DNA from 2 places in the Blautia sp. 1033sp1_1033st1_G9_1033SCRN_220408 genome. Region 1 is predicted to be linked to the other one. Evidence: riboswitches for the same ligand, from Rfam matches in the RefSeq annotation. Region 1 holds a riboswitch; the other holds the start of a gene.

Region 1 (5,984 bases):
AAAATCACTTAAATAAGCTTGCAAAATCATTCAAAAAAGCCTATGGATTTCACAGGGAAAAGTTTAAACCACAGCTTGCCGGTAATATATTTCTTATTTACCTTCCCGATACTGCCATACCGGCTGTCCTCACTGTTATTCCTGTTATCACCAAGCACAAAATATTCTCCTGATTCCAGTGTTACCGGACTGGATGCCATCCCCGGATTACTGATCACAGGAAAATCCCTGCCCTCTTTGTAAGTCTCTCCATTGATCAGGATCTGTCCATCCACGATCTGCACAGTCTCTCCCGGAAGCCCGATCACCCTGCGGATATGCAATGCTGCATCATCACTGGCGTTTGTACGGAAAACGATCACATCTCCTCTTTTAGGGGAAGATACACGATAAATCACCCGGTTCATAAAATATCTGTCTCCTACAGAGATGGTGGGCTCCATGGAACTTTCCTGCATAGTCACAGACTGAAACATGGCGATCCCTACCAGTGCTGCAAAAGCCAGCGTTACAATAATTTCAAAAACCAGGCGCAATACACCCCGGACCTTCTTATCTTCCAGTTTTTCTTTCGCTTCTGCTATAGATTTATTCTCTCTCCAGGTAGCCCGCCAGTTCTCCCATTGCTCCCTGGATCGTTTCTTTCTTCTATTTTTTAACATATTATTCAAATGCTCCTGTTTTTCGATTAGCTGTTACAGTATAACACACTTTAAACTGTAGAAGCAAGGAATCCGCCAAAATATATAAACCCATAAAATAAATCCACATGATCTCCACAAAATATGTAAGGCCATAAAAATAACTGCCTCCGGAAATCAATCCGACGGCAGTCATTCTCATAATCAGGTATGGATTATTTAATACGCTCTTTAACCTTAGCAGCCTTACCTACACGGTCTCTTAAGTAGTTAAGTTTTGCACGACGTACTTTACCGTGGCGAATAACTTCTACACTCTTTACGTGTGGGGAATGAAGCGGCCATGTCTTCTCAACGCCAACACCATTGGAGCTCTTTCTTACTGTGAAAGTTGCTCTTGTGCTTCCGCCCTGTTTCTTTAATACTGTTCCCTCGAAAACCTGGATTCTCTCACGGTTTCCCTCTTTGATCAGTGCGTGTACTCTTACAGTATCACCTACATTGAACTGAGGAACATCTGCTTTTAACTGTTCTGCTTCGATGTTTTTAATAATGTCGTTCATGTTCTTTCTCCTATTCTTCTATTGGATGTTCTTAATACACATGAGGTAACAGAGGACCATCTTTTTTCACAACATGATTGATTATACTATAGAACTCCTGCCATTGCAAGAGTTTTTTCTATGGTTTCACTATTATAATAAGCCGCCGGACAAGGGTTCCGACGGCTGTTATGGATTTGGATAGATTCAATATCATTATTTATTTATGCGTTCTGCTCTCCCGGTACAGTCACCATCTTACGAACCTGAACCAGTGCTTTTGAAACAGCCGGAATAGAGATCAGGATCAGTGTTATAACTCCCTCAGCAAGAATGTAGCTATAGTTGTAAACGATAGGATATATAGCAGATAATGACTTAGGATAATTCTCAGGCATGTAGCTCATCCAGTACAGATATCCGCCCAGAACATGAAATACACCTCTGGCAAGAATCGCTGCCACATATGCTTTCTGCAAACCGTATTTCTTTGATTTTGAGAAAAAGCCTGCAATACCCATAGCGCCAAATGCCAGGATATAATCACAGCATACCTGGAAAAAGCTAAGTACATATGGCTCCTGCAGGAACTGAAAGATACCATAAACAAGACCTGTCAGAATACCGATCTTAGGTCCGTACCAATATCCAATGAGTACGATAAAAAGCATGCTGCATAAGGTTACAGAGCCACCAAATGGCAGAGAAAATACCTTAAGGTAAGATGTGGCATAAGCAAGGGCAAGTGCCACTGCACAGGTTACAAGCTGCTGTGTAGTCAGCTTTCCTGAAGAGCTTTTCTTATGGAAAAGCACAGCTGCGATCACCACCAGGATCACCATGGCAGCAATACTTGTTACATAGCCGGCAGTGGTCAGCCCACCATCAGCAGTTACTAGAAAATCCATCATTTGTTTTCCTCCTTACGTTGGCATTATCCAAATCAAGTTAAAAGGTCGAAGCCTCCGGTCACCGGAAGAATGTCCTCCCTGGTGATTGCTTCCTCTCAGCCTGCGCCTGCAAGCTCCCTTGGTTCGTTCTACAGTATAGCACACCCCTTCACTTCACACAACACAATTTTCATCCTCTATAAAAGACCGTAAACGATAAATTTCCTCTCATATCATATATTTTCCTCTCATATCAGATTTTACTTTACCTCTGAATTGTGATATTCTATTTGCTGAAAAAACAATTATATACGGTAACTGTAAGAATACTGAACAGTTACACCATATATCATCGGATAAGGAGCGAGTAAAATGTCTTTAAAAATAGGAAGAAATGATCCCTGCTGGTGCGGAAGCGGAAAAAAATACAAAAAGTGCCACGAAGCATTTGACGAAAAGCTGGAACAAATGAAACAAAAAGGCTATCCGGTACTTGACCACAACCTGATCAAAACCCCGGAGCAGATTGAGAAGATCAAAGAAAGTTGTAAGATCAATATTGCCGTGCTGGATTATGTGGCTGAGCACATCCGTCCAGGCATTACTACCCAGGAGATCGATGACTGGGTACATGAAGAGACCATCCGCCATGGCGGGATCCCTGCCCCGCTGAATTATGAAGGCTATCCAAAGAGTGTATGCACCTCCATTGACCAGGTGGTTTGCCACGGAATCCCATCCACAGATGTGGTCCTGAAAGAAGGAGATATTATCAATGTAGATGTTTCCACCATTTATAATGGATATTTTTCTGATTCCTCACGTATGTTCTGTATCGGAAATGTAAGCCCGGAAAAAGAAAAGCTGGTAAAGGTTGTAAAAGAATGTGTAGAGATCGGCATTTCACAGGTAAAGCCCTGGACACCGATTGGAAATATGGGGCACGCCGTTCACCAGCATGCGCTTGAAAATGGATACTCAGTCGTAAAAGAAATCGGCGGCCATGGCATAGGGCTGGAATTCCATGAGGATCCATGGGTAAGCTACACCTCTGAAGAAGGAAGCGGTGTACTGATGGTTCCAGGCATGATGTTTACCATTGAGCCAATGGTAAATATGGGATCTGATGAAGTTTATACCGATGAGATGGATGACTGGACAGTGCGCACCTGTGACGGGCAGCCTTCTGCCCAGTGGGAAGTCACCGTGCTGGTAACAGAAAACGGATGCGAGGTGATCTGCTGGTGATGAACCATAAGATTCAATGTTTGATCACATCTGTTGATGAATTTAAGGATCCAAAGTTATTTCAAAAAGGACTGGCACTGCTTCCGGATTTCGGTTTCTGGAGGGAACGGAAAGAATCCATTTCCCGGCTGCGCCGCCAGGAAAGCCGTCTGGAAAGCCTTGTGGCAGGGCTTATGCTCCGTACTCTTCTTCTGGAAAACAGTCTTCCATTGGAGGCTCTTTCTGTTTCCGAAAAGGGTAAGCCGTTCCTGAAAAATCATGATTTTCATTTTAATCTTTCCCACAGCAATGGGTATGTAGTCTGTGCTTTTGGCTCTGTCCCCTGTGGGATCGATATCCAGAAAGAAAAAGAAGACCGTTCCAATATCGCCCGTATTTTCTTTACTGAATCTGAATATGCCCTTGTACAGAAATATGGTGTTTCCATGTTTACACGGATCTGGGCACTAAAGGAAAGCTATGTAAAATATAAAGGGGAGGGTTTATCCCTCCCCCTGAAATCCTTTCAGGTTTATCCCGGTTCTTATGACATCCTTTCTGATGGTTCTGAATGGGGCCGGCTTTCCACTTGTATTTCTACTATATATTCTACAGACAGAACCTGCCAAGCCCGGGAATTTGCATTTAATGATTACCGGATCGCTGTATGCTCTGCACTTGCCACAGAGCCTAATATTTGCCGGCTTTCTACGGAATCACTCTTGCGCATTATCTGATGAAGCCTGATCTGTAGTCATAATGTTGCTCAGCTCATCAATCATCTCGTCGTCCTTCAAACGGAACTTAACTTCTACACGGCGGGAAGCATCCTTGTCTACATTGCCATCCGCATCCAGGATAGGATTCGCCATAGAATGACCGTTGACTGTAAGATAATCCTGCAGATCAATTGTCTGATCAGATGTAAGAAATTCTCCCTGGATTTCCAGCAGATACTGGGCAACTGCCAGGGATCTGCGCTGAGAAAGCTCCAGGTTATAAGCATAATCTCCATCTGTATCAGTATAACCATCAATAATGATCTCTGCCAGATAAGACTTGTAGCTGTCTTCCAGAAGCACCTTGCAGTAAATCGGCAGAACACTGCGAAGGGCTGTTTTTCCCTCTTCAGTAAGCTCTGCATCATCATAAGCAAAAAGAACGCTGGCATCCAGTGTCAATGCTCCTGTCTGGGAATCAATATTTACATTCAGGTTATTCTTGGCAAATTCCTGCTGCAGGGACTCAACAACTTCTGCCTTTACACCGATGATATTATCGATCTTGGCCTGCTGGGTGCTGATCAGCTGGGTTTTCTCATCCAGATCCACCTGCTGCTGTGCCAGGGCTGCTTCCTGTTCCTTAAGCTTCTGTGCCTGCTCTGCCAGCTGCTGTGCCAGGGCAGACAGCTTCTCATCCTGTGTCTTCAGCTTTGCATCCTGATCGTCCAGGGTATTCTGCTGTGCAGTGATCTCAGCAATATAATTGGCCTGCATCTCATTCTTCTCTTGCTGCTCTTTAATACTCTCGTCATAACTCTTCTGCGCCTGGAAAAGGGTTACGCACATAATCAGTACGAAGAGAAGCAATACACCACACATCATATCGGAATAGGAGCGCCAGATATTAAAGCTTCCATCCTCTGATTTTCTTTTCTTGTGCATGATTCTCTCCTTTATTTAAATAAACCAAATTTTCCTTTCTGTGCTCCTTTGGAAAGCTCTTTGATATTCCTGGAAATCTCCTCCAGAACTGCCTGCTGGTCTGCAGCCTGCTGCTCCATCAGCTTCTCCATTCTGTCCATGGACTCCTGGCTGCTGCCGCCGCTCATCAGATAAACACTTCTGTCACCTACTGCCGAAAGCTCAGAAAGCAGTCTGCGTACCTGTTCCATAGTCTTATAGGACTGCTGCTGATATCTGGTAAATTCCTGAAGCTCTTGGCCCAGCTGCTCAACAAGCCTGCTGTTTGATGTCAGAAGATCTGTACCTGCCTGGTTGGATGCAGAAGCCTTCTCCATGCCGGCTGCTGCTGTCTCAACATATTTTTGCATAGCCTGGTTACATGCTACCCAGAACTTGGCTGCAGACTTCTCTGCATCCTTCATATAATCTACCACATGCTGATAATCCTGCTGCTGGATCTTCTGGATCTCCCTGTTCTCCTGGGTGATCCTTGTAGCTGTATCCAAATAGCGGCTGGAAATACCTCCAAGCTCTGTAACCATATCCCGCATAGCCTTTTCCTGCTTCTCATAGGACTGGCCCAGCTGCTGGCTCATGGTCTGATAAAGTGCAGTGGTATAGGCTGTATTCTCCTTCTGTGCCTGCTTCAGACTGGCAAGAGCCTCATTAAATCCAGAAAATTCCGTATCAAAGGAACCTCGCATCTGCTTCAGGAACTCCTGAAGGATATCCCTTACAGCATCCTGCTGACATCTTGTCACAGATGCCACCAGCATATCCAGAGAATCGTTCATCTTCTGGAAGGTAGGAGTGATCACTTTTTCAAAGCTGTCTGCCATCTGCACAGAGAACTGCTCTGCCATCTGGGCCATAGCCTTTGTCTGCATCTTCTGGCTGGAAAGGAGAAGATTCCTGGCTTCATTCTCAGCAGTGGGCATCACGTATGCATGGAACTTCTCAAGGAAATTCTGAAGATTCTGAGACATAAAGGAATATTCC
Region 2 (5,984 bases), on a different contig from region 1:
TCCTGAATATTGCTGTAGTAACAAATACCATTCCAAACACAGGCATTACACTGCCCTTTGTCAGCTATGGAGGAACCTCTGTGGTTTTTCTGATGGGAGAAATGGGGCTGGCTCTTAGCGTAAGCAGTCACAAACAGCAGTTCTTTACATATACTAAAGGGTAAGAGGCTCTTTAGGAGTGAAAAGTTTGGATGACTACATCTGTATCGTGGGTGGTAAGCCATTAAAAGGAACCATTTCTGTACAGGGATCAAAGAATGCGGCGCTTCCCATGATGGCAGCGTCCCTGCTGCACAGAGGCGTAAGTGTTCTTAAGACATGTCCCAGGATCGCAGATGTTTTTTGTATGGAGAAGATCCTTCAGGCATTGGGAGCAGCTACCTGGTGGGAGGATCATGATCTATATATGGACTGCACAAATGCAGACAAAGAAGAAATACCGGAAATGTATACAGGACGTATGCGGTCATCAGTTATTCTGCTTGGAGCCATGCTTGCCAGGAATGGTAAAGGAAAGCTTGGGTATCCGGGAGGCTGCGTAATTGGCAGCAGGCCTATAGACCTGCATTTTTATGCACTAAGACAGCTTGGGGCTGTGATCCAAAAAGATCAGGTGATCCAGGGAACTGCTCCGTCAGGCCTTTGGGGAAATCAGATATTGTTCCCAAAAAGAAGTGTGGGTGCTACACAACAGGCTATTCTGGCTGCTGTGCTTGCAAAGGGAAATACAATTATAAAAAATTCTGCCAGGGAACCGGAAATTCTTTGGCTTTGCAGATATTTAAAAACAATGGGAGCGCAGATCACAGGAGAGGGAACAGACTGTATTTTTATAGAGGGAAGGGATGAATTAGGAGCCGGATGTATGAAGATTCCTCCGGACCGGATCGTTGCAGGAACTTATATTTGTGCCGCAGCAGCCACAAGAAGTGAGATCACACTGGAAAATGTACCGGAAGGTGAGCTGGATGCCTTTCTGGATGTATATTGCAAAATGGGTGGACAATATAAAGGGAAGAGTGGTAAACTAATAGTCAATGGACAGAACATCCACTGTCCGGTAAAGCTTCTTAAGACAGATGTTTATCCTGGATTTCCTACAGACCTGCAATCACAGGTTATGTCAGTTCTGACTACAGTGACCGGGAAAAGCCTGATCCGGGAACAGATTTTTGAGGATCGTTATAAGGCTGCAGGAGAACTGGTGAAGATGGGAGCACATATAAACATCTGCGGCAGGGAAGCTTATATAGAAGGTGGATATCCATTATATGGCAGGCAGGTAACTGCCAGGGAGCTTCGGGGCGGTGCCGCTTTGGTGATTGCTGCCTTGTGTGCCAAAGGTACTACAAAGATCAGTGGATATTCATTCATCAGCAGAGGCTATGAGCATATCTGTCAGGATCTTGCTGGCGCAGGTGCCAGGATCAGCCTGGGCAGAGCTACAGACAGCCAAGGCATTCTTGAATATTAAAGGATGGATTATGGGAACTGGAGATAACGGAGAAACGTTTGTGTTTGATAAAAAAACAAAAAAAATAATCTGGGGAACCCTGGCGGCAGTGCTGCTGACAGGCATTATCTTTTTCTTTTCCTTTTTCCGGGTCAGGACCATTGAAGTTATGGGCAGTACTCATTATACCCAGGATCAGGTAAAGGAGATGGCTCTGCAGGGTTCCTTCATGAGCAATACGGTGCTGGCTTCTTTTTTTCATAAAAATGAGCAGGTCAGCGATATGCCTTTTGTAGAAGGATACAGTGTTTCTATGACTGGCAGGGATACCATCTGTATCAGTGTAAAAGAAAAGAAAGTAGTAGGCTGCATCCCTTATCTGGATAATTATATTTACTTTGACAGAAACGGAGTCTTTGTTGAAGGCCTGAAGACCAGAGATGAGAAGGTACCTTTTTTTGATGGGATCCAGGTAGATAAGGTAGTTTTGAATGAAAAGCTTCCACTGAAAGGGAAAACAATTCTGAATACTGCTGTAGCACTTGCAACTATTTTTCAGAAGAATGACACAGTGCCGGATCACATCCAGATTGATGATAAGTCCAGGATCAGTCTGATTTATGGGGATGTTACCGTCATACTTGGGGAGGACAGGCTGCTAGAGGACAAGATGACAAGGGCGATTGCCATCCTGCCAAAGCTTTCCGGACAAAAAGGGATCCTTCATATGGAGAATATTACCGAGACTGAAAAGAATTGTACCTTCGAAGCAGAGGTAGAACCGGTAACTGCTGAGAACTGGACCGGCGGTTATAATGAAAATGGAGAATATACCGGTGATGGGGAATATGACGAAAATGGCAAGTATGTAGGGGCAAAGCCCAAAAGTGAACTGGATTATGCCCTTGAAAACTGGCATGGCGGATATGACGGAGAGGGAGATTATACTGGCGAGGGCGAGTATGATGCCAACTGGAATTATGTGGGGTCTAAGCCTACCGAAGAAAGTATAGCAGCCAATGGAGACTGGCATGGTGGGTATCTGGAAGACGGAAGTTATACAGGAACTGGTGAATATGACCATGACGGCAACTATGTAGGTTCTAATCCCAATGCAGGGAATGACGAATATTCGTGAAAAAAGTATAAAAAAACAAAATTAGTAGTTGATTAATTCAAAAAAAAAATATATGATATATCTATATGTAGCTTGATACAAATAAACTTGACTTGAATATCAGGTATAGAAATAAAGGAGGAAGTACATTGTTAGAGATTATGTCAAATGAGGCAGAGTCATCTGCGAAGATTATTGTAATCGGCGTAGGTGGAGCTGGTAATAATGCAGTGAACAGAATGGTGGAAGAAGCCATTGGCGGGGTAGAGTTTGTAGGTGTGAATACCGATAAACAGGCTTTAACTCTGTGCAAAGCTCCAACTGTACTTCAGATTGGCGAGAAGATTACCAAAGGTCTTGGTGCAGGTGCACAGCCAGAGGTTGGACAGAAGGCAGCAGAGGAAAGTATAGAAGAAGTGAAGCAGATCATGGAAGGAGCAGATATGGTTTTCGTTACCTGCGGTATGGGTGGCGGTACCGGTACAGGAGCTGCTCCGGTTATTGCAGCAGCAGCAAAGGAGATGGGTATCCTTACCGTTGGTGTTGTTACAAAGCCTTTCCGCTTTGAAGCAAAGACCCGTATGAACAATGCACTTGCAGGTATTGAGAATCTGAAGAAAGCAGTGGATACACTGATCGTGATCCCGAATGATAAATTACTGGAGATCGTTGACCGTCGGACTACTATGCCGGAGGCACTGCGTAAAGCTGATGAAGTACTTCAGCAGGCAGTTCAGGGTATTACAGACCTGATCAATCTGCCGGCACTGATCAATCTTGACTTTGCAGATGTACAGACCGTTATGACAGATAAGGGTATTGCACACATCGGTATTGGTGAGGCCAGAGGCGATGATAAGGCTATGGAGGCTGTACAGCAGGCTGTTTCTTCTCCTCTGCTTGAGACTACCATTAAAGGTGCTACACACGTTATCATTAATATTTCCGGTGATATTTCCCTTATGGATGCCAATGATGCAGCTAGCTATGTACAGGAGCTTACAGGAGAGGATGCAAATATCATCTTTGGTGCAATGTATGATGATTCAGTTGCTGATTATGCAAGAATCACTGTTATTGCTACAGGCCTTAGTGATGCAGCACAGAATACCAGTCCTTTTGGTAACAGAAGCAGTAATGCATCTTTTAATGCAAAAAGACCGGCAGCACAGACAAGCACAACATCTTCTTTTAAGATGCCAAGCTTTAGTATGCCTACTATGAATGCTACACCATTTACTGCGAAGACACCTTCCAGTACAGTGCAGAAGAAGGATATCCAGATTCCGGATTTCCTTAAGAACCGTTAATCAATTTTTTGTGAAATATCAGGGCTGCGACACAGCAGGAAATTACTCTCTGCTGTGCTGCAGCCTTTTTACTTTACATCTTAACATTTACAGGCAAAGGTTCCGCATTTGGTTTCATGGCAGCACTGTGCCCTGGAACCATCTACATCAATGGCTGCTGCTGTACATTTGCAATTGTCGTTGTATGCGCAGTTGTGGGCTTTACATTCAATCTGGATCTTTTCGCAGCCACGGTGGCATTCCATACCATTTGTTGCTGCATCAGATTTTTCCTGAAAGCTTCCACAGCAGGTTTCATCTGCAATGCGGGCGCTTTCGCCCATAACATTGATCTCACCTCTGGAACACTGATGGGCATCATTATAAACACAGTTGGCAGCTGAACATTTCAAAATAGTCATGATCATTCCTCCTTTTATTAGATGCAGGGCATCTTTGTATATACAATGATAGTGTCTGCGTTTTGCTATGTAATATGTATGGGAAATTATGGTAAAATTATTGCAAAGCCATCTATGCTGCGCTATAATATGAGCATGAAAAAGGGGAGCTGGTGAAAACCGGCTGAGAGGAAACGTGATTCCGTTTTGACCCGTAACCTGATTTGGATAATGCCAACGTAGGGAAGAGGATGAGTAGTCTCTGCTTTTAGTATGGCAGAGGCTTTTTTTATGGAGGAAAAGAGATTGAAAAATTATACCACACAGATGGACGCGGCAAGGAAAGGCATTGTCACAAAAGAAATGGAGATTGTGGCAAAAAAGGAACATATGACAACAGATGCATTAAGAAAGCTGGTTGGGGAAGGCAAGGTTGCGATCTGTGCAAATAAGAATCACAAATGTCTTGATCCGGAAGGCGTGGGAAGCATGCTCCGCACAAAGATCAATGTCAATCTGGGAGTGTCCCGCGACTGTAAAGACTATGATATTGAGATGGAAAAGGTAATGAGTGCTGTAAAGCTGGGGGCAGAGGCAATTATGGATCTGTCAAGCCATGGTAATACTCAGCCATTCCGTCAGAAACTGACTCAGGAATGTCCTGTTATGATCGGAACTGTTCCTGTATATGACAGCGTGATCCATTACCAAAGGGATCTGGCGACTTTGACAGCCAAGGATTTTATTGATGTGGTAAGGCTTCATGCCCAGGACGGTGTGGATTTTGTAACGCTGCACTGCGGGATTACCAGGAAAACTATTGAGCAGATACGGAATCACAAAAGAAAAATGAATATTGTAAGCCGTGGCGGAAGCTTGGTTTTTGCATGGATGAGCATGACAGGAGAAGAGAATCCATTTTATGAGTATTTTGATGAAATTCTTGATATCTGTGAGGAATATGATGTTACCATTTCCCTTGGGGATGCCTGTCGTCCAGGATGTCTGGCAGATGCAACCGACGTATGTCAGATCGAGGAACTTGTCCGCCTTGGAGAATTGACCAAGCGTGCATGGGCGCATAATGTACAGGTTATGGTGGAAGGACCTGGACATGTACCGCTGGATCAGGTGGCAGCCAATATGAAAGTACAGCAGACCATTTGTATGGGCGCTCCTTTTTATGTACTTGGACCTCTTGTAACAGATATTGCACCTGGATATGACCATATTACTGCAGCTATCGGCGGAGCAGTGGCAGCTATGAGCGGAGCTGCTTTCCTTTGCTACGTAACGCCTGCAGAGCATCTGGCTCTTCCTAACGTGGATGATGTTAAGCAGGGGATCATTGCTTCCAAGATTGCAGCCCATGCAGCTGATATTGCCAAGGGTATTCCGGGAGCAAGAGATATTGATGACCGTATGGCAGATGCACGGCAGAAACTTGATTGGGAAGCTCAGTATGCATGTGCCCTTGATCCTGAGACTGCAAGGCAGATCCGTGACAGTCGTAAGCCGGAAGATGACCACAGTGATACCTGCAGTATGTGCGGTAAATTCTGTGCAGTCCGCAGCATGAATAAGGCCCTGGCAGGGGAGTATATTGATATATTATAAAATAATTATTAAAAAGTCCTTGACTTCTAAGGGAAAACATGGTATTCTGTCTGAGTACGTGAGAAAACAAAGCAGAGTTACACTCTCACCTTAGCGCAGTCAGGCGA

Evidence for each region. Region 1 has a riboswitch for thiamine pyrophosphate ahead of AB5916_RS02500 (energy-coupled thiamine transporter ThiT). Riboswitches for the same ligand answer to the same signal wherever they lie in the genome.
Region 2: linked by a shared signal. The riboswitch ahead of thiC (phosphomethylpyrimidine synthase ThiC) and the one ahead of AB5916_RS02500 (energy-coupled thiamine transporter ThiT) in region 1 are both predicted to bind thiamine pyrophosphate.

Annotation. Positions count from the first base shown of each region.
Region 1 covers NZ_JBFKZO010000002.1:162,827-168,810, forward strand. Annotated here, with positions in the region: gene lepB (signal peptidase I) at 27-662, opposite strand; gene rplS (50S ribosomal protein L19) at 857-1,204, opposite strand; gene AB5916_RS02500 (energy-coupled thiamine transporter ThiT) at 1,408-2,094, opposite strand; TPP riboswitch at 2,087-2,224, opposite strand; gene AB5916_RS02505 (methionyl aminopeptidase) at 2,446-3,321, shown strand; gene AB5916_RS02510 (4'-phosphopantetheinyl transferase superfamily protein) at 3,300-4,037, shown strand; gene AB5916_RS02515 (OmpA family protein) at 4,017-4,964, opposite strand; gene AB5916_RS02520 (MotA/TolQ/ExbB proton channel family protein) at 4,976-5,984, opposite strand, start outside.
Region 2 covers NZ_JBFKZO010000007.1:43,173-49,156, reverse strand. Annotated here, with positions in the region: gene AB5916_RS07260 (FtsW/RodA/SpoVE family cell cycle protein) at 1-164, shown strand, start outside; gene murA (UDP-N-acetylglucosamine 1-carboxyvinyltransferase) at 179-1,474, shown strand; gene AB5916_RS07250 (cell division protein FtsQ/DivIB) at 1,515-2,591, shown strand; gene ftsZ (cell division protein FtsZ) at 2,732-3,880, shown strand; gene AB5916_RS07240 (DUF1540 domain-containing protein) at 3,961-4,281, opposite strand; TPP riboswitch at 4,414-4,523, shown strand; gene thiC (phosphomethylpyrimidine synthase ThiC) at 4,567-5,877, shown strand.